DNA from 2 places in the Pseudobutyrivibrio sp. JW11 genome. Region 2 is predicted to be linked to the other one. Evidence: predicted binding sites of a transcription regulator. Region 2 holds the regulator's gene; the other holds the start of a gene.
The links. Region 2 encodes HrcA, which represses chaperone genes, less so after heat shock. Its sites were predicted from a motif close to TGTTAGCACTCNNNNNNNNNGAGTGCTAACA; they were not measured.
Positions count from the first base shown of each region.

Region 1 (11,260 bases), on a different contig from region 2:
GGTGGTTGGTATCTTTGAAGCCGATGATGTGGATGATGTGGATCTTCTTCGAGTTGCCTTCGCAGTAGAGAATAAATCAGAGCATCCGCTGGCTAAAGCTATTGTAGAAAATGGCCTGGAAAATGGTATGGAGCCAGCTGAGGTTACAGACTTTAAGGTTCTATCTGGAAATGGAATCACAGCTATTTTGGATGGAGAGGAAGTCTACGGAGGAAACCTTGACCTTATAAAACAGCATGCGACTGTTAGTAAAGAAATAATTGAACTTGCAGATAGACTGGCAGAAAAGGGCGAGACACCATTATTCTTTGCAAAGAATGGCAAGTATTTAGGAATTATTTCTGTTGCAGATGTTATTAAGGAAGATTCTGTAGAAGCAATAGAACATTTGAAAAACTTGGGCATCCACGTGGTAATGCTTACTGGTGACAATGAAAAGACTGCATCAGCCATAGCAACGGAGGCAGGTGTGGATGAAGTTGTAGCAGGAGTTAAGCCAGAGGGCAAAGAGGAAGTAATCCGAGCATTGCAGCAGTATGGTAAGGTTGCCATGGTAGGCGATGGAATCAATGATGCGCCAGCACTTACCTGCGCAGATATGGGAATTGCTATTGGTGCAGGTACAGATGTTGCTATTGATGCAGCAGATGTAGTTCTTATGAAAAGTAGACTTTCAGATGTTGCAGCAGCAATCAGACTTAGCCGAGCTACTTTGAGAAACATTCATGAGAATCTATTCTGGGCATTCTTTTACAATGTTATTGGAATACCACTTGCAGCAGGCGCATATATACACGCATTCGGCTGGACTTTGAATCCAATGTTTGGTGCAGCGGCCATGAGCTTATCAAGCTTCTGCGTTGTAACAAATGCATTGCGATTGAATCTATTCAAGATGCATGAGCATGGCAAGGATAAAGCAATCAAGAAATCTCTTGGTCATGAAAAATTATTAGTAAACAGCCAGCACTTATCAGCTGGAGAAATAAAGGAGGACAAATCAACAATGGAAATTACGGTAAAAGGAATGATGTGCGCTCACTGCGAAGCACACGTAAAGGAAGCCCTTGAGAAAATCAACGGAGTAGAAGAGGCTACAGCAAATCACGAGGCAAACCTTGTTACACTTAAGACTTCAGCTGATGTCGCTGAGGCAGATCTTAAGGCTGCAGTAGAAGCTGCAGGCTATGAATTCGTAGGCATTAAATAGTAATTAAATGTAGTTGCAAATTGTATAATGCGAGACCAGACTTGCGTCTGGTCTCTTTTATGTTTCAAACTGCTAGACACATCATATCTGCCAAGTTATTTCAGTCAAGGGCAAGCCTTCGGAACTTCGCTCCCTTGACTTCATAACTTTGGACAGATAAATGTTAGTCAAGCAGGTTTGAAACTGGGACTGTGGCGAAGCCACAAGTCATCACTGGGGGACTAGTGCACTATACGTAATTTTTCTAATGTCAGACAAATTATAAACAAAATATTAAATAATTATAAATTATTAGCACTCGCACTTGACGAGTGCTAATTTTAGAGTTATAACATAATCACAAAGAGGAACAAAAGAAGTTCTTCTTTAACCACATTAACAATCAGGCTCAAAGAAGCCCGTAAATAAAAGGAGGTAAGTATTATGTTAATGCCTAGTATTTTATCAAATGATTTTATGGATGATTTCTTTGGAGTACCACGTGTCACAGGATTTGGAAGAAATTTCGATAATGACTTCTCAAGAATGATGACAACAGATGTGAAAGAAACCGAAAACGGTTATCAAGTAGATATGAATCTTCCAGGATTCTCAAAGGAAGATATTAAAGCTGAGTTGAAAGATGGATATCTTACAATCAAAGCTGAAACAAATCAGAACAACGACACTCAGGACGATGATGGCAACTACATCCGTCGCGAGCGCTACACAGGCTCTTGCAGCAGAAGCTTCTATGTAGGTGATAACATCACACAGGAAGATATTCATGCAGCATACAAAGATGGAGTTCTTACCCTAAGCGTACCTAAGAAGGAAGAAATTCCTCAGAAAGATGAAACAAAATACATAGCTATTGAAGGATAACTTGTTTAACTCAAGCTCAAATCCCTAGTGTGGCTTAACTTTTTCAAAGGCTACTACCTAAACTAGTTTATCCTAGTTTAGGTAGTAGTCTTTTTTGTGTTTTGGGACAGTTTGGTGCTAAATACTTTTGCAAGATAAAGACTAATCGACTTGGCAATAAGAATGTCGTCGAGTTACGCCACACTGCCCTTAAAAACTACTGCCTATTGCTTATTTTTCATTCTAGGCAGTAGTCCCCCAGTGCTGACCAGAGGCTTTGCCACATATGAGGTGGCCTAGTCTTGGCCGTATTAAGCATTAGAGCGTAATCAACTTGTATAAACCCCAATATTTAATTTTAGTATAATTTAATAAAGTTCTTACAACATTTTGTAGGGGTATATACAGATGACACTATATGTGCTATTATGCTGTAAAAGGGGAGATTATAATTTATGGAAACAACAGATATTTTATTTAGAACGCATTTAAATTATCAAATTGAAGCTAATAGCGATGAGGAGCAAGTTCGGCAAGTTACGCGGGACGAAATCGAAAACATTGACCTACATCGCTGTACTTTCTCTGACTTCAAAACTTTTCTTGCTTACATTCGAGACAATTACCCAGATCATTATTTTAGTGATGCTGCTATCGAGGCAGTTAAGCCAACAGGCTTTAATGAAAATGAAAAATATGATTTTGTATCTTTAACGGACTATGCAAAGCACACGGCGATCACTATTGGTAATATGACATTATTTAATGAACTGCAAAAGCTGGCTAGTGCTATAGAACTTAGCAATATAAATCAATACGATTTTGATCCTCAGCCACCAGTATACGAAGAATTAGGTAGCTGTGTAGTCGGTGGAGCAAATATTGATGCATATAAACTGACTGCATATTTCCATGAAAGCAGCACAAAAGAAAGGCCAATTGTTGCAGTTCGTTCATATTCTATTGGTACAAAAACATATTTGCTTAATCCGGATATTATAGATATTCATTCTATTTATAAGCCTAATGCCACATTAATGGAGGCATTTGCTTACATGTGTTATGAAGACTATCGTCAGCATCGTACATCGCAATCTTTTGATAGACTTCTAATTAGTGGGGATGTAGATGTAGAAAGTTTGGAAGATATGTATTCCAACCACTATGATTTACGTGTATACGATAGAACTAATTGATAAGCTGTTCCACAAATTCTAAAATAATTATTAATTATTAGCACTCGGACTTGTCGAGTGCTAATTTTTGTGTTAGAACATAATTACAAGATAAATAACGGGTGGAGGTGAGATTATGAACATCCAAAAATTTACACAAAAATCAATCGAAGCAATTAATGCATGCGAAAAAATAGCCATGGATTATGGCAATCAGGAGATAGAGCAGGAGCATTTGTTGATGGCGTTGCTACGCCAGGAGAATGGATTGATTCCATCATTGATTAGCAAGATGGACATCGATGTGGAACAATTCAAAAATGCTGTAGATGCGGCACTTCAAGCCAGAGTAAAGGTTCAGGGTGGTGAACTTCGAGTAGGTCAGCATCTCAATTATGTTCTTACTTATGCTGAGGACGAAGCAAAATCAATGCGCGACAGCTACGTCTCAGTTGAGCATTTGATGCTTGCTATGATTAAGAAGCCAAGCACACCTATTAAGAATATTTTCAAGGCATTCAATATTACAAGGGATTCATTCCTTGCAGTGCTTGCAACGGTCAGAGGAAACCAAACCGTAAATACGGATAATCCAGAAGCAACCTATGACACACTTGAGAAATATGGATACGATTTGGTAGAAAGAGCTAGAGAAAATAAGCTTGATCCTGTAATCGGCCGTGATGAAGAAATCAGAAATGTCATCAGAATCCTTAGCCGTAAGACAAAGAACAATCCAGTTCTTATTGGTGAGCCTGGTGTTGGTAAGACAGCAGTTGTAGAGGGCTTAGCTCAGCGTATTGTCAGAGGTGATGTGCCTGAAGCACTTAAAAATAAAAAGGTATTCTCACTTGAGATTGGCTCAATGATTGCAGGTGCCAAATACCAGGGTGAGTTTGAGGAAAGGTTGAAAGCTGTTCTTGATGAGATAAAAAACTCAGATGGCGAAATCATCTTATTTATAGATGAGCTTCACACAATCATCGGTGCTGGTAAAAATGGTAATGGTGGTCTTGATGCAGGAAACATGCTTAAGCCAATGCTTGCCCGTGGCGAGCTCCACTGTATCGGTGCCACAACCCTTGATGAATACCGTGAGTATATTGAAAAGGATGCTGCTCTTGAAAGACGTTTCCAGCCTGTAATGGTTGACGAGCCAACAGTTGAAGACACAATCTCTATTCTTAGAGGTCTTAAGGAACGCTATGAAGTGTTCCATGGAGTAAAGATTACCGATGGCGCATTAGTTAGTGCAGCAACACTTTCTAATAGATACATTTCTGATAGATTCCTTCCAGATAAGGCTATCGACCTTGTGGATGAGGCCTGTGCACTTATTAAGACAGAGCTTGATTCCATGCCAGCTGAAATGGATGAGATGAATCGAAGGGTAATGCAGTTGGAAATCGAGGAGGCTGCTCTTAAGAAAGAGACAGATAGATTATCTCAGGAGCGACTTGCAGATTTACAAAAAGAATTGTCAGAGCTTCGTGACGAATACAACACAAAGAAGGCTGCATGGGACAACGAGAAAAAACTTGTTGAAGATGTGGCAAAAATCAAAGAAGAACTTGATGATGTGCAGGGCCAGATAAAGGTTGCACAGCAAAAATATGATTTGGAAGAGGCTGCAAAGCTTCAGTATGGTAGACTTCCAGAGCTTGAGGCAAAGCTTGCAGAAGCTGAAGAAAAGCTTAAAGCTAGGGATACAGGTCTAGTTCACGAAAATGTTTCAGAGGAAGAAATAGCAAGAATCATTTCAAGATGGACAGGCATTCCTGTAGCAAAGCTTAATGAAACAGAGCGCAGCAAGACTCTTCATCTTGATGAGGAATTGCACAAACGAGTTATGGGACAGGATGAGGCTGTAAAGCTTGTGTCAGAAGCTATAATTCGTTCAAAGGCAGGAATAAAGGACCCAAGTAAGCCAATCGGTTCATTCCTTTTCCTTGGACCTACAGGTGTTGGTAAAACAGAGCTTGCAAAGACATTAGCTCAGGCACTATTTGATGATGAAAACGCTATGGTTCGTCTCGATATGTCGGAGTACATGGAAAAGTTTAGCGTCAGCAGACTTATAGGAGCACCTCCAGGATATGTAGGATATGACGAGGGCGGTCAGCTTACAGAGGCAGTTCGTCGTAAGCCATATTCGGTAGTGCTTTTTGATGAAGTGGAAAAAGCACATCCAGATGTATTCAATGTTTTATTGCAGGTACTTGATGATGGTCGAATCACCGATTCACAAGGCCGTACAGTTGATTTCAAAAATACAATTATTATTTTAACCAGCAATATCGGTTCTCAGTATTTGCTTGAAGGAATCGATGAAAATACTGGTGAAATCACCCAAGCGACAAATGATTTGGTAATGAATGATTTGAGAAATTCATTCAGACCAGAGTTTTTAAATCGACTGGACGAAATCATCATGTTCAAGCCACTTACAAAGAGCAATATTGGTGGAATTGTAGATTTGATTATGGCTGAGTTGAATGGTAGACTTGAAGACAGACAGCTAAAAATCGAACTTACTCCAGCAGCAAAGCAGTTCGTCATTGATCAGGGCTACGATCCAGTATATGGCGCTCGTCCTCTTCGCAGATACATTCAGAAAAATGTGGAGACTATGGCAGCTAAAATCATACTTGCAGGAGATATAAGTGAGGGTTCAACAATCACAATTGATTCAGATGGAACCAAGCTGTTTAGTTAACACACAGGAGGATAATGCATTATGTCATTTCAAACTTTCATGTTTAAGTATATGGCAGCAAAGGGGGACAAAAAGAGGGATTCAACATTGAAAGTACCAGATAATATTCAACTTGAAACAAACATCAACTACCTTGGAAACAATGATAAATACAATCTTTTAGATGTTTATTTCAAGAAGGGCACAAATGAAATTCAACCTACAATTGTTAGCATCCATGGTGGTGGATATATCTACGGCACAAAGGAGATTTACAAACACTATTGTGTATATCTTGCAGGCCTTGGATTCACAGTTGTGAATTTCAACTATCATTTGGCACCAAAAGCTAAGTTCCCATCTCAGCTTAGTGAGATTAATCAGGTAATGCAGTGGATTGTGAAAAATGCCACTCAGTACAATATTGATATTAACAATGTATTCTTAGTGGGAGATTCTGCTGGAGCACAGATGTGCAGCCAGTATGCAGCTATCTTCACAAATCCAGAGTATGAAAAGCTATTTCCATTCAGCACCCCACAGGAAATAAATGTAAAGGCCATCGCACTCAATTGTGGCATGTACAAATTTGGCCTTGAAGCAGGTGGAAAGGGAAATGAAAAATTTACTCAGGATTTGTACAACATGTATGTTGGAAGAGACGATGATGAAGTAAAGAAACAGCTTGATGTGTTAGGTCACATTACTGAAAACTTCCCACCAACCTATGTTATGACATCCTACTACGATTTTCTGAAGGACAATGCAGAGCCTATGTACAATTTTCTTAAGGACAAGGGAATCGATACAGAATGGAAGCTGTATGGAGAGGAAGGTCAGGAATACATGGGACATGTGTGCCATGTCAATATGAATCTTGAAGAGGCCAAACAAATCAACCAAGATGAGGCTGCTTTCTTCAAAAAATATATAAAATAAAAATAAAGGATTCCACTTATTTAGTGGAATCCCTGTATATAACATCAGTTTCGATGTATGTTTTCTTATATGGCATAAGAGGATTTGCAATTCTAGAAAGAAGAATTTCTGCAGCTGTGTAACCCATAGAACTGCTATGGATTTTAACGGTTGTGAGGCTTGGCTCTAAAAGGGCTGCCTCAGGGGCATCATCAAAGCCACACACCTTTACATCTGCAGGAGCATCCTTGCCTAATAATCTAAGAGCCTTTAAAACCGACATTGCCAAGAAGTCGTTAGCACAGAAGAACAAATCTGGCATGGTTTTAAGGGCTTTTATTTTTTCACTAAGCCATAAAACATCTGAATATGGACAACTGTCATCCTCTAATATGCAGTTTGCTGTATCTATATTAATTCCTCTATCTGCAAGAACAGACACATATGCTTGCCATCTTTCAAAGAATGATTGGCAGTGGAAACGGTCACCTACGAAAGAGACATTCTTGCAGTCTTTTTTTATCAAAGTATCAAGCATGTGATACGAGCTTGATAGATTTTCCATGTATAAAACATCTGCATTTATTTCACAGCGATGAGATATAGGGCTATCTATAAAGAGAAGAGGAATATTTTGTTTGCACAAAAACTCGCTGTACTTTTCGGAAAAAAGCTCTATACATAGAATGCCGGCAATATTATCAATGTTAAGATTGCTAGGAAAACATAGATTGTCTATTTCATAATCTCTGATAATGTTGATGGTTAATTTGTAACCAAGGCTATCGATTTTGTGCTGGAATGCTTCTAAAAGCTTGGTTCCAGAGTGAGAGTAGCCTGGGAAGGAATGTGTAAACAAAGCAATTTCAGTTTTTCCATCTGAAGCAGGTAAATTTGCACTCACTGTACCATTGTACATGGCTCTTGAATCAGGCATACTAAACTGTTTGTATCCCATTGAAATGGCAGTTTGGCATATCTGATTTCTTGTTTCTTCTGAAACATTTCCTGTATTATTAAGGGCTCTTGAAACAGTGTTTCGTGACAATCCAAGAGCGTCTGCAATTTCTTGTAAAGTAACCCTTTTACTCATAATAGTCTCCTAAATTTAATCTAATATCAATCATACTTGAAGGTGATAAATGTGTCAATTGTAACATTTTGAAATAGTCTAGTATGTAATTTCTAACAAAATGAATGGTGCATTTGATTACATTTGCACAAAAATATGTTACTTTTGCAAAGCATTATTGATTTATATGCACCATGAATGTAAAATTTATGGTGCAAGATATAGTGCAAATGCACCTTAGGGAGGTAATATGAGAAAAGTAGCGGTAGTGATTTTGGCCGGTATCATGGGTTTAAACATGGTAGGATGTGGCAATCAAACAGTAGAGGCAGAGGCAGAGGAAGAGAAGTACTTGGGAGAAGAATATGATAATTATGAGTTGTTTCCAGCTTCGGTAGAAGGATTTATTGGAGATACAATGCCTTTTTATGATGATGGAAAATATAATGTTTTCTATTTGGCTGATCAACGAAATGGAAAACAGGGTTATCATCCATGGGCTTTGATTCAGACCAGCGATTTTACAGAGTATGATGACAAGGGTGTGGTGATTAATTATGGAGATACTGTCGAAAGTCAGGATATTGCACTTGGTACAGGAAGCGTAATCAAGGATGACAAAGGAATCTATCATGCATTTTACACAGGACACAATGATACATTTGAACCAAAGGAAGCTGTGATGCATGCCACAAGTTCGGACCTTGAGAACTGGGAAAAGATTCCAGCAGATACGTTTACAGGTGCGGGCAAGTACTCCACAGATGATTTCAGAGATCCATATGTTTATTATTCAGTTGATGATAAATGCTATGAGATGCTTGTAACCACTCGTTTTGAAAATAAGGGAGTTATCGTAAAATACACATCCCAAGATTTGAGTAAATGGACTGACGGGGGAGTCTTTTTTGAGAATGACTTGGGAACCGATTCAAATATGGAGTGTCCATCTCTTCTTCAATATAAAGGAAAATACTATTTGGCATTTTCTGATCAGTGGCCAAACAGAGTTGTTCACTACCGAGTATCAGATTCTTTGGATGGTCCATTTGAAAAGCCTGAAAGAGATACATTTGATTGCAATGGATTCTATGCAGGAAGATTGGAGACAGATGGAGAAAATCTTTATGTAGTAGGCTGGAATGGAACCAAGAAGGAACACCAGGATACAGGAGAATATGACTGGGGTGGAAATATGGTCACTCATCTTTTGAATCAAAATGATGATGGAACATTATCACCAGTATTGAATCCTGAGATTAATAAGAAGCTGATACATGAACTTGATTTGGAACCACTGAAAATGACAGAGACTGTGAAAGCAGACGGTACAACCTATACCTTTAGTGGTGACAAATATGAAATGGTTGGCTTTAAGAATCTAATGGGAAGCTACCTGTTAAAGGCAGACATCAAGGATTTTGATGCTGATGGCATGTTTGGCTTTTGCTTCAATACAAACACTGAAAATGTAGGCAATCTGAATATCATTTTCAACGGGGCAAATAATAGAATCGAGTTTTACAACGGCAGCAACATAATGGAAATAAGCGCTCAATCATATGTTGATTTTGATTTGTCAAAGGAGAAAGAGCTGCATGTATCAATGGTTATTTCTGATGGAGTTGTTTGCATGTATGTAAACGATGAGCTGGCTTTTACAACTCGTATGTATTTATCACAGGGAATGGAATGGGGGATTTTCTCAGTAAATTCCAATGTGGTATTCGAAAATATGAGCATTAGTAAGTAGGAGGAGAATAATGTTAAAAGAGGGGTTTAGTAAGGTGCTTCAGGCTATCCTGGCTCACAGGGTAAAAACGGCGCTGATTGCATCGGGAACCACGGCAGCTATTGCGGTTGCTGCAGTGGTAATGACGAATCATCCTATGGAAATTAAGGATGAGATAATAGCCTTAGGAGGCGGATGGCCGGATTCATTTTTTTCAGACGAATACGTAGAGCCTGAATTTGTGGATGATCCAAGCAGAACAAACAATGCCTTTAATGTGGCAGACTTTGGAGAACAGGGAAATAACGGTTGGTTTTATAGATATGGTTCAGCCCTGGACCCTGTTAAATCCAGAAGACTTGAGTCTTATGACGGGGAGAAATATTTCCAGCTTGGTAAAACGGGCATGGAAATAAAATCAAACTTTATACATACTGCCGAAGGAACGGCGCCAATTCTTGAGTGGCGAGCTGCAGATACAGGTAAAGTAAATGTACAGCTGACTTACGTAAAGAATGCCAATAAGGACAAGAATCCTTCTTATCCAGATGGTGTCACACTTTATGTGTACAAGGGCGATGAAGCAATTGGCAGATACGAAGTAGATGTAAGCACAGATAAGGAAGAGGTTGTAGAGGAAACAATCAAGGATTTATCTGTGGAGGAATTGGAGAGCCTATACTTTATCGTTGACCCAAACATGAACAATGCATTTGATGGTGGTTCGCTTTATGTTGCAATCAACGATGTAAACGCTAAAGGGCCAACTGCTTCGGTAGATACCACAAGAGAGAATAATAATGCAAACTCTCAGGAGGATTTTGGAAAGCAGGGAAATAATGGTTGGACGTATCTTTACGGCAAAAGTGTAAAGGATGCCAAGCTTGTATCCACAGAAAAAGATGGAGCATACATGAATGTTACATCTCCAAATCTTACAATTAGCCAGTATTTCATCCATCCGGCTATAAATGATGAGGCTATGCTTTGCTGGCAGCCAGCAGTGGATGGAAAGATTGAGGTCAGAGGAAAGTACACCAAGTTTGAGCAAAACGATGGTGATCCAACATGGCCAGATGGTGTAGTCGTATCTGTATACAAGAATGGTGAAAAACTATTCAACAAGAAGGTGGCTGCTCCAGCTAAGGGAGAAAACAGCATTTCCTTTAGAGAGAAGGACTTAGAAGTAACTACAGAAGATAAGCTATATTTTGTGGTTGACGCAGGAATCAACTCATCATATGACGGCGGATGCTTCGATATTAATATCATTGATAGAACAGGAGCAACTACAGAAGCAGATGTTCAGATAGATGAATCGGAGACAAGACAGAACTTTGCAGATGTAAAATATGATTTCGGCGAGCAGGGCAAAAACGGATGGTTCTATCAGGATGGATTTAGTGATGAGCCAACTGGTTCATATAACATGCAAAACTTCGAAACTGAAGAAGATAGATATTTTGATAGCAGCTATTTGGAAATAAAGCGTGATTTTGTAAACACAGGAAAGGGCAAATCTGCAGTAATTAAGTGGAAGGTTGCACAGACTGGTGATATCAAAATCGATGCAACTTATACAAAGTTCAAAAACGAAGATAAGAATCCAAGCTGG
Region 1 covers NZ_FOWB01000001.1:435,736-446,995, forward strand. Annotated here, with positions in the region: gene BM102_RS01870 (heavy metal translocating P-type ATPase) at 1-1,210, shown strand, start outside; gene BM102_RS01875 (Hsp20/alpha crystallin family protein) at 1,634-2,074, shown strand; gene BM102_RS01880 (hypothetical protein) at 2,509-3,249, shown strand; gene clpB (ATP-dependent chaperone ClpB) at 3,365-5,944, shown strand; gene BM102_RS01890 (alpha/beta hydrolase) at 5,966-6,862, shown strand; gene BM102_RS01895 (LacI family DNA-binding transcriptional regulator) at 6,879-7,934, opposite strand; gene BM102_RS01900 (glycoside hydrolase family 32 protein) at 8,164-9,666, shown strand; gene BM102_RS01905 (hypothetical protein) at 9,677-11,260, shown strand, end outside.
Region 1: the regulator HrcA is predicted to act here: its motif matches at 1,500-1,530, upstream of BM102_RS01875 (Hsp20/alpha crystallin family protein).

Region 2 (11,260 bases):
TTGATGAGCAGGGGTTTGTTAAATCCGGCGTCATAGTTAGACAGCTTTTATTGCCAGGCCATGTTAAGGATGGGAAAGCGATTATAAAATACTTGTATGAGAAATATCAGGATAGTATTTTCATTAGCATGATGAGTCAATATACACCGATGCCTCATATAGCTTCAAAATACCCTGAATTAAACAGAAGAGTTACTAAACGTGAATACGATAGCCTTATTAATTACGCTTTGGATTTGGGTGTAGAAAACGCCTTTATACAGGATAGAAAAGTTGCGAAGGAGAGCTTTATTCCAGAGTTTTCTAACGAATGGGATTAGTTTATAGAATATTATTTCTTTTTAATATTCACTAGTAGTTAATCTGGATTTAGGCTATACTTTTACCTATGAGACGTATAGATGAAGATATTAGTTCAGGACAATTTCAAAATATATATTTGCTTTATGGCGAGGAAGACTATTTAAAGCTTCAATACAAGAATAAGCTTTTGAAAGCTCTTGTGAATGAAGGGGATAATATGAACTTCACCAAATACGAGGACAATGGCATCAATGTAGGCCAGGTAATTGACCAGGCTGAGACAATGCCATTTTTTGCTGAGCACAGAGTTATACTCATTGAGAATAGCGGGTTTGGCAAAAAGATGCCTGAGGATTTAGGAAACTATTTATCAAACATCCCTGATTTTAACATCTTTATATTTGTAGAGCCTTCTGCAGATAAAAGAGGAAAGCTATATAAGGCAGCAAAAGCTGCAGGTCGAGACATAGAGATGAATATGCCTAATGAAAGTGTTTTGGCTAAATGGGTTGGTGGTCAGCTAAACGCTGCTGGCAAGCAGATGAAAAGAGATGCCTGGTCTCAGTTTTTGAACATGACTCACGACTCAATGGATAACATGGCTACAGAGCTTGATAAGCTTGTTTCTTATGTTGGGGATAGAAATCAAATAACACTTGAAGATGTTAATGCTATTTGTATTGCCCGAGTAGAGACAAAGATTTTCGATATGCTAAATGCTATTTCTGCCAAGGATTTGAAAAAGACATTGGATTTGTATCAGGATATGCTTTCTGCGAAGGAGCCTCCTATGCGAATTCTGACTATGATAGTTCGCCAGTTCAGACAGATGAAGGTTATCAAGGAGTTGTCGGCATATGGCAACAATGCAGGAACGATAGCAAGCAAAGTTGGAATGCCAGATTTTGCTGTCAGACGAACAATGCAGCTGGCTAACAATTTTTCTGCAAAGGAAATTACGAATCTATTAAATGATGCGGCTGATTTTGAGGAGCAGTTTAAGACTGGTCGCTTGGATGAAAAGCTGGCTGTAGAACTTATTATTATGAAATATGCAGGTAAATAAAAATGGCCCTGTCCCTATGTGTGGGACAGGGCTTATTTTATTTTACGCATGTCTTGTTTTTTCCTGTTTCCTTGGCTTCGTATAAGGCAGCATCAGCTCGTTTAAATACTGATTCAGCAGTGTCGCCCATAACGAAAGCAGTGAGGCCAAGACTTATAGTAGGAGAGTCTATTCCATCAAATTTGATGCTGGAGACTCGTTTTCTGGCTTCTTCAATATTGGATAGAACATCATCTAGCTTTAATGTAGGGGCGATAAACATGAATTCTTCGCCGCCCCAGCGTCCGATAATTCCACTAGGAAGTTTTTCGACTTCATTATCCAGCTGCTTAGCTAGCTCTACCAGTACCTTATCACCCATTACATGGCCGTAGGTGTCGTTTATTTCTTTGAAATTATCAATATCCGCAATACCGATAATCATATCAAAGCCGTTTTTATTCGCTCTATCAATAGCGTTTGAAACAAGCTTGTTGAGCATTCTGCGATTATATAATCCTGTTAGTTCGTCAGTATCTGCAATCTCTTGCAGCTTTTCGTTGGCCTCCTGAAGCTCAGCAGCTGTGACGTTAATAAAGTTGGCCAAACGACGTACCATAGAAACCTGACTGTGCATTTGTTGCTCTTCTGGTATAGGCAGAGCTTTGTCGCCATTAAATGATGGCTGAACAATAGCCTTTTCACCTTCACGCATTCCGATTGCTATTAGTGTGACATGATGCTCGATGATGTGGTCTCCCATACGCATAATCTCTCCGCTTGAGTAGAATCCAGAGGTTGGAGAGATGGCTGCAAATGGAGCTGTTTCCTTGTTTATAAGGTATTTCCAATAGAGTCGTCGTACACCACAGCTGTACAAGAATATTGCCTGTGGTGCGAAGGCCTTTACTTTTTTTATAAGAGCAATTACGTCTTCCTTGATTACATCAGGGTCTCCGTAGGAAAGATTGATTGGAGTTCCCGGGTCGATATCTGCTGCAAGAATAATAGAGTTATCTTCGTGATTACATGAAAATGGTAATCGTAATACTTCATTGCCATGCTGATGAGACATTATTGGAAATTCAAGTATGTTTGAAAAGAAGTTTTCGTCAGCCTGGATATCCAAGTACTTGCTATATACTTTGCCGGCAGGGGTATTATTGATTTCAAATAGCTGTTTGCCCTTTATTTTGGTGACTTTTAATTCCTTGCCTAATGCCTTCCAGCCTATTGCATGGTGCACATCGATATGAAAATCTGGACCGGAATAGGTTATCACAAGGACACCATTAGGAGAGATGTCATTCTCATCTATTACACAGGTATTTTCATCAGATATTGTGACGGCGGCACTTCCTCCGCCGAATACGAAAATATCATTATGACACTTTTCTACATTATTTAAAATAATATGACTGTTAATTGATTTGAGTGTTATGAGCAATTCTGCTGCTACGATATTTTCCGTTGAATCTATAAAATCTGATATGCTTTTCCCTACAATGTCTTCATTTCCTGGAATGCAATTGAATAATTTGACCTGAGTTGATGTGCTTTCAAAAACTGAAACAGAAATAACCATTCCTTCATCAACTAGATGGCCATCGCAAATGCCTCCATTTGTACTTGTTCCACCAATAGACGCAGTTGGAAAAGCATCAAGAATCTCAGATTTAACAATGTCTATTTCTGATTTGTCGATACCGTTTGTATATATATGGAATAGAATAGATGAATATGAATCATTGTCGATGTCTTTGTGTAAAGAATCGAGTGCATTTTCTAGATGAGATATATTCTCTAGTTCAAAATTATATTGTTTCAAATTATCGCCCTCATTGCGTTTTTATACTCCCTCTTTAAATATACATAATACTGTACGATAAATCATGCAAATTTTGTGAAGTATTTGTTACGAAAGAAACCATATATTGCCGGTAATTCTATAGTAGTCAGGAACTTTTTTCTTTGCTAAAATTAAAGTATGAATAAAGAAAAAACAATTACGAAATTACATATTTCAGAGGTGACAGAAAAGGCGCGCATCTCAGTGCAAGCAACTCTTGAGAATAAAAAACTGGAGTTGCCGACAGAGTATGCCGTGTTGAACGAAAAGGAGCAAGAAGAGTTTACTACTAAGTTTGGCAATAAAGGTATCCCAATAGAGAACATTATTCAGATGTGGCAAAACTCAGTTAGAGAAGTTGATTTTACAGGAAGCGTTTCAAAACTTGATTTGATAGTAGTGAATGATCAAGGTGTTTTTATTTGGGAAAATATTAAAATATATAAATTTACATTTTCATCAGGTCGTGCAATCCACGTTGTATTACCATTATTAGAAGAGGGAAATAAATATAATCGACGTCGTGGAGTGCGCATCAATATTGATAAGGTAATGGACGTTGAGCAGGACGATATAATGTATTCGGTTATCGTTCGAGATTTATCATATTGCGGTGTGGGCTTTGTGGAGCCTTTAGGTTCTCAAATTGACCCGAATCGAGAGTTCATACTGCATCTTCTTGAGGATACAGATGATGGAGAGAGAGAAGTAGGAAAGTTTTTTGGAAGGATTATCAATCAAAAGGAAGATGAGAATGGTGGCGTTTTTAGTGGATGCACTATTTCATCAGACCATGCAGCTTTTCTACAAAGATATATTGCAACAAAGCAAATAGAGGCTATTAGAGGCAAGAGCAATCAGTCAGGTATAAAACGTGTTAAAACAGGAGAGTTCTGGAAAGAAGATATAGCAGAAGAGATTAGTAAATCTGAAGAAGATGAATAACAAGAATAAAATAACACAAAAAAAGCATCGGCTGACGGGACCGATGCTTTTTATTATTTCGTATTTAAATTAAGCAAGTGTGTTTACAAGCTTTGAAAGACGAGATACCTTACGGCTAACTGTGTTGTCGTGGTAAACGCCCTTAGAACCAGCCATCTCGATAACCTTGATAGCAGCCTTAAGCTCAGCCTCTGCAACAGCCTTATCGCCAGCTTCTACAGCAGCCTCAACACGCTTAACGTATGTCTTAACCTCTGATCTGATTGCCTTATTACGCTCTGTTCTGATAGCTGTTACCTGAACACGCTTCTTAGCAGACTTAATATTTGCCATGTGTTGCTACACCTCCAATTTGTATAATTATAAAATGTTCAAATTAAATACGTTGTAGCCGGACACGGACAGTTCAACGCATACTCAAATATAATAGTTAATGAATCCTAAGTTGTCAATAGTTTGAGAATATTTTTATTGAAATAATGTAAATATTTCTACTTATCTAATAAAAACTGGGCAAGAACCTGATTACTTACATCTATTCCTATGTCGGTAAGGAACAAACGACCTTCTTTTGCGTCCATAAATCCCTGGTTCCTAAGGGCAGTAATGATTGGACCATATATTGCTTCGATATCAATTCCGAACATATTAAAGAAGTCAGAACGATTGACACCATCGATTTTTCTAAGACCAAGGAACATGAATTCTTCCATGGCTTCTTTTTTAGAAAGGGTTTCCTCGTTGTCATAGAAAGGAGAGGAAAGCTCGGTAGGAACTTCTCTGCCTTCAGCGATTTGCTCGGCAATTTCGCAGTATTTGTATATGTCACGAATGTTGTCTGCACGTCTGTTTTGATACAGGGTAGCAGCGCCAAGGCCAAGTCCTAAATAAGGAACACGGTCCCAATAGCCAATATTGTGGTGGCAAACCTTTCCACCGCGGGCATAATTGGAGATTTCGTAACGTTTATATCCTTTCTTTTCAAGATAGTCCATTGTGTATTTATACAAATGATAAGACTCTTCGTCGGTAGGTAAATCCTCGGTTTCCATGCCTGCATGCTGCTTAACAGCATCAAACTTATATTTATCGTAGAATGGAGTGCCTTCCTCGATAATCAAAGAGTAAGCAGAGATATGTTCTGGTCGAAGCATAGTGACTGCGTTTAGGGTGCGTTCAAGCTTTTCCACTGTTTGATGAGGTAATCCTGTCATGATATCCACATTTACATTATCAAAGCCTGCCTTTCGAACTAAATCAAAAGTGTGAAGGAAACGATTGTAGTCGTGGATTCGACCAAGCTCCTTTAATTCATCGTCATTTGCTGACTGCAGACCAATGGAGAGTCTGTTGATTCCGACGCTACGGTATACATTGAGCTTTTCAGCTGATAATGTTCCCGGGTTACATTCAACAGATATCTCGGCCAATGGATTGACTCTAAAGGATGATTTGACGGTGGTAATAATTAAATCCATCAAATCCTCAGATAGCCAAGATGGGGTGCCACCGCCAACGTAAATTGTAGCCACTTCAACACCGTGGACCTGGCTTGCCATATATTTTATTTCAGTGCACAAAGCAGCGACATAACGCCGCTGCATTTTTTCATCAAACACTCCTGAAAGGAAGTCGCAATATAAACATTTTTTTACACAGAATGGTATATGAATATATAGTTCGATAGGAGTCATTTTAATCCTCGTCCAATTTAAGAACACTCATGAAGGCTTCCTGCGGAATTTCTACATTGCCAACCTGACGCATTCGTTTTTTACCTTCCTTTTGCTTTTCAAGAAGCTTTTTCTTACGTGAAATATCACCACCGTAGCATTTTGCTAAAACGTCCTTACGCATAGCCTTAACAGTTTCCCTGGCAATAACCTTTGAACCAACTGCAGCCTGGATAGGAATTTCGAAAAGGTGACGTGGAATCTCTTCTTTAAGCTTTTCGCACATTTTACGTCCACGCTCGTAAGCAGTACCAGAGAAGACGATGAATGAAAGTGCATCAACTTCTTCTTTATTAATAAGGATATCAAGCTTAACCAAGTCAGACTTCATGTATCCCTTCATTTCATAGTCAAATGAAGCGTATCCTCTAGAACGACTCTTTAGAGCATCAAAGAAATCATAGATAATTTCATTGAGTGGAAGAGTGTACTTGATAAGCGCTCTGGTTTCTTCCATGTATTCCATTGAAATATACTGGCCTCGGCGCTCCTGGCAAAGGTCCATGATTGCACCAATGTATTCGCTGGTAACCATGATTTCAGCCTCAACGATTGGCTCTTCCATGTATTCAATCTCACTAGGATCAGGGAGATTACTTGGGTTTGTAAGCTCTATCATTGTGCCATCTGTTTTGTAAACTCTGTAAACTACGCCTGGAGCAGTAGTAACAAGGTCTAGATTATATTCTCGCTCGAGACGCTCCTGGATGATTTCCAAATGAAGAAGTCCAAGGAAACCACAACGGAATCCAAAACCAAGTGCAACTGATGTCTCTGGCTCGAACTGCAAAGCTGCATCATTAAGCTGAAGCTTTTCAAGTGCATCACGAAGATCTGGATACTTAGCGCCATCTGCAGGATAAAGACCACAGTAAACCATAGGATTAACTTTTTTGTATCCTGGAAGTGGCTCGGTAGCAGGAGCATCAGCGTGAGTGATTGTATCACCAACACGAGTGTCGCGAACGTTTTTGATGGAAGCAGTCATATAACCTACCATTCCAGCTGGGAGTTCATCACAAGGAATGAACTGACCGGCACCGAAGTAGCCTACTTCTACAACATCAAATTCTGCACCAGTAGCCATCATTTTGACGCTGTCGCCAACCTTTAATGTGCCTTCTTTTACTCGACAAAATACGATAACGCCCTTGTAAGGGTCATAGAGTGAATCGAAAATCAGTGCCTGAAGAGGCGCGTTAACATCCCCTGATGGTGGTGGCAATTGATTAACTATTGCTTCAAGAACGTCATGTATATTAAGACCAGTCTTGGCAGAAATCTGTGGAGCATCCTGTGCCTCAAGACCAATGACATCTTCAATTTCTTCGATTACTCGTTCAGGATCTGCAGATGGCAAATCGATTTTGTTGATGACAGGAATAACATCCAAATCGTGATCAAGTGCAAGGTAAACATTGGCAAGAGTCTGCGCTTCGATACCTTGAGCTGCATCAACAACGAGAATCGCGCCATCGCAAGCAGCGAGAGAACGAGAAACTTCGTAATTAAAATCCACGTGACCTGGTGTATCAATAAGATTGAAAATGTATTCATTTCCATCATCGGCTTTATAAATGATTCTTACAGCCTGTGATTTGATTGTGATTCCACGCTCACGCTCCAAATCCATGTTATCAAGGACCTGGGCTTGCATTTCACGCTCAGTAAGAGTGCCAGTCATCTGTATGATACGATCGGCAAGGGTTGATTTGCCGTGATCGATATGTGCAACAATGCAAAAATTTCTGATTTTACTTTGATCCATAAAACACCTCTATATTAATGTAATTATTTTTGCAAAAAACGATGATATTTACAAAAATGATTGCCCTCATATATTACCAAAGCTTAGGAAAAATAACAATTATATAACATTAATAAAGAAAGTATAAAAAATATCTTAAGGCGGTTGACAAAAGGGGACCCTAGGTGTAAATTAACATCAGAAAATGATTAGCACTCCAATTAGATGAGTGCTAACAACATAAAACTGAGTGGGAGTGAGGTGAATGTATGGCTGATATCGAACTAGATGAGAGAAAAGTTAAAATCTTAAATGCAATCATTAAGAATTACCTTGAAACTGGTGAGCCAGTTGGTTCAAGAACAATATCAAAATACACTGATTTGAATCTTAGTTCAGCTACCATCCGAAACGAGATGTCAGATCTTGAGGATTTAGGCTATATAGTTCAGCCGCATACATCGGCAGGTCGTATTCCTTCAGATAAAGGTTACAGATTCTACGTAAACAACCTGATAGCTGAGAAGGACAAAGAAGTTGCTGACATGCAGGAATGGATGATTGAGAAGACAGAAAAGATGGAAAGCCTTCTCAAGAATGTAGCAAAAACACTTGCAAACAATACCCAGTATGCCACATTAGTTTCAGCTCCTTCAGTTGTTTCAAATAGATTAAAGTTCGTTCAGCTTTCAGCTGTTGATGAACACCAGGTACTTTCAGTAGTTGTCATGGATGGCAACATCGTTAAGAACAAAATCATTAATGTGGATAAGCCACTTGATAATGAAACAATGTTAAAGCTTAACATGCTTCTTAACACAAATCTTAACGGCCTGACAGTTGACCAGATTAATCTGGCAGTTATATCCAGATTAAAGGAGCAGGCAGGTATCCATGATGAGATTGTAGAGCAGGTACTCGATACCGTAGCAGAGACAATCACTGAAGGCGATGATTTACAGGTTTATACTTCAGGTGCTACCAACATCTTCAAGTATCCAGAGCTTGCAGATTCAAAGAAGGCTTCTGAATTATTAGATACATTCGAAGAAAAACAATCACTTATAGAGCTTCTTAATGATAGCTCAAGTGAAAATGAGAGCACAGGAATTCAGGTATATATCGGAGACGAATCTCCAATATCAACAATGAAGGATTGTTCGATTGTTACAGCAACATATGAGCTTGGCGATGGAGTCAAAGGTACAATTGGTATCGTTGGTCCAAAGCGTATGGACTACGAAAATGTTGTTGACAATATAAAAAGTCTTAAAGGTCAGCTAGATAAATTACTGAAACAGGAAGCTGACAGAAATAAAGGATAAAAGAAATTAAGGAGATGTAAATTCGTGGCAGAGAATAAAGAAAAAATGGAAGAGTTCTCTACTGAAGAAGCAGTTAAAGAAGCTATGGAAAATGCGGAAGCGATGGCTGAAGAAGCCGAAGCTGATGTGACAGAAGCTTCTGAGGAAAAAACTTCAGAAGAATCTTCAAAAGAGGAAAAGGATGGCAAGAAGCCATTCAAGAAAAAAGAAAAGAAAAAAGATAAGCGTGATGAGCAGATAGAGCAGCTTACTGATAGAGTTACTCGTCAGATGGCAGAATTCGAAAACTTCCGTCGTCGTACAGAGCAGGAAAAGGCTCAGATGTTTGGAAATGGCGCAAAGGCCATCATTGAAAAGGTTCTTCCTGTAGTTGATAACTTCGAAAGAGGTCTTGCTACAGTTGAGGAGGGAGCGGATCCATTTGCTGATGGAATGCTCATGATATACAAGCAGTTACTTACAACTCTCGAGGAAGCAGGTGTTAAGCCTATCGAGGCTGTAGGAAAGGAATTCAATCCTGATTTCCACAATGCAGTAATGCATGTTGAGGATGAGGAAGTTGGCGAGAACATCGTCGTAGAAGAATTCCAGAAGGGCTACATGTACAACGATTCAGTAGTTCGTCATTCAATGGTTAAGGTTGCTAACTAAGTAATATATAGGAGGAAATAAAAATGGGAAAGATTATTGGTATCGATTTAGGAACAACTAACAGCTGTGTTGCTGTTATGGAAGGTGGAAAGCCTACCGTTATCGCAAATACAGAAGGTGCTAGAACAACACCATCTATCGTAGCATTTACAAAGACAGGTGAGAGACTTGTTGGTGAGCCAGCAAAGCGTCAGGCTGTTACAAATGCAGAAAAGACAATCTCTTCAATTAAGAGAGATATGGGTACAGACAATGGTCGTATCATCGACGATAAGAAGTACTCTCCACAGCAGATTTCAGCTATGATTCTTCAGAAGCTTAAGAGTGATGCTGAGAACTACCTTGGTGAGACAGTTTCAGAGGCAGTTATCACAGTTCCAGCTTACTTCAACGATGCTCAGCGTCAGGCTACAAAGGATGCTGGTAAGATTGCAGGTCTTGATGTAAAGCGTATCATCAACGAGCCTACAGCAGCTGCACTTGCTTATGGTCTTGATAACGAGCAGGAGCAGAAGATTATGGTATACGATCTTGGTGGTGGTACATTTGATGTATCTATCATTGAAATCGGTGATGGCGTTATCGAAGTTCTTGCTACAGCTGGTAACAACAGACTTGGTGGTGATGATTTCGATCAGAAGATTACAGATTGGATGCTTGCAGAGTTTAAGGCAGCTGAGGGTGTAGATCTTTCAACAGATAAGATGGCACTTCAGAGACTTAAGGAAGCAGCTGAGAAGGCTAAGAAAGAGCTTTCATCTGCTACAACTACAAACATCAACCTTCCATTCATCACAGCTACAGCAGAAGGTCCAAAGCACTTTGATATGAACCTTACACGTGCTAAGTTTGATGAGTTAACACATGATTTAGTAGAAGCTACAGCAGGTCCTGTTAACCAGGCACTTAAGGATGCTGGTCTTAACGCTTCAGACCTTTCAAAGGTACTTCTTGTTGGTGGTTCTACAAGAATCCCAGCAGTTCAGGATAAGGTAAAGGCTCTTACAGGTCACGAGCCAAGTAAGACTCTTAACCCAGATGAGTGTGTAGCTATCGGTGCTTCAATCCAGGGTGGTAAGCTCGCTGGTGATGCCGGTGCAGGCGATATCCTTCTTCTTGATGTAACACCACTTTCACTTTCAATCGAGACAATGGGTGGTATTGCTACAAGACTTATCGAGAGAAACACAACAATCCCTACAAAGAAGAGCCAGATCTTCTCTACAGCAGCTGATAACCAGACAGCAGTTGATATCAACGTTGTACAGGGTGAGCGTCAGTTCGCTAAGGATAACAAGTCACTTGGACAGTTCAGACTTGATGGTATCCCACCAGCAATGAGAGGTGTACCACAGATTGAGGTTACATTCGATATTGATGCAAACGGTATTGTAAACGTTTCTGCTAAGGATCTTGGAACAGGCAAGGAGCAGCACATCACAATTACAGCTGGTTCTAACATGTCTGATGAGGATATCGATAAGGCAGTTAAAGAGGCTCAGGAGTATGAGGCTCAGGATAAGAAGCGTAAGGAAGCTGTTGATACAAGAAACGATGTTGAGAGCTTTGTATTCCAGACAAAGAAGGCTCTTGATGAAGTAGGCGATAAGATTGATGCAGCTGACAAGGCAGCAGTTGAGGCTGACATCGAAGCAGCTCAGA
Region 2 covers NZ_FOWB01000006.1:22,656-33,915, forward strand. Annotated here, with positions in the region: gene BM102_RS07305 (radical SAM protein) at 1-320, shown strand, start outside; gene holA (DNA polymerase III subunit delta) at 389-1,369, shown strand; gene BM102_RS07315 (sensor domain-containing diguanylate cyclase) at 1,407-3,176, opposite strand; gene BM102_RS07320 (PilZ domain-containing protein) at 3,336-4,142, shown strand; gene rpsT (30S ribosomal protein S20) at 4,212-4,475, opposite strand; gene hemW (radical SAM family heme chaperone HemW) at 4,634-5,836, opposite strand; gene lepA (translation elongation factor 4) at 5,838-7,643, opposite strand; gene hrcA (heat-inducible transcriptional repressor HrcA) at 7,892-8,947, shown strand; gene grpE (nucleotide exchange factor GrpE) at 8,993-9,598, shown strand; gene dnaK (molecular chaperone DnaK) at 9,622-11,260, shown strand, end outside.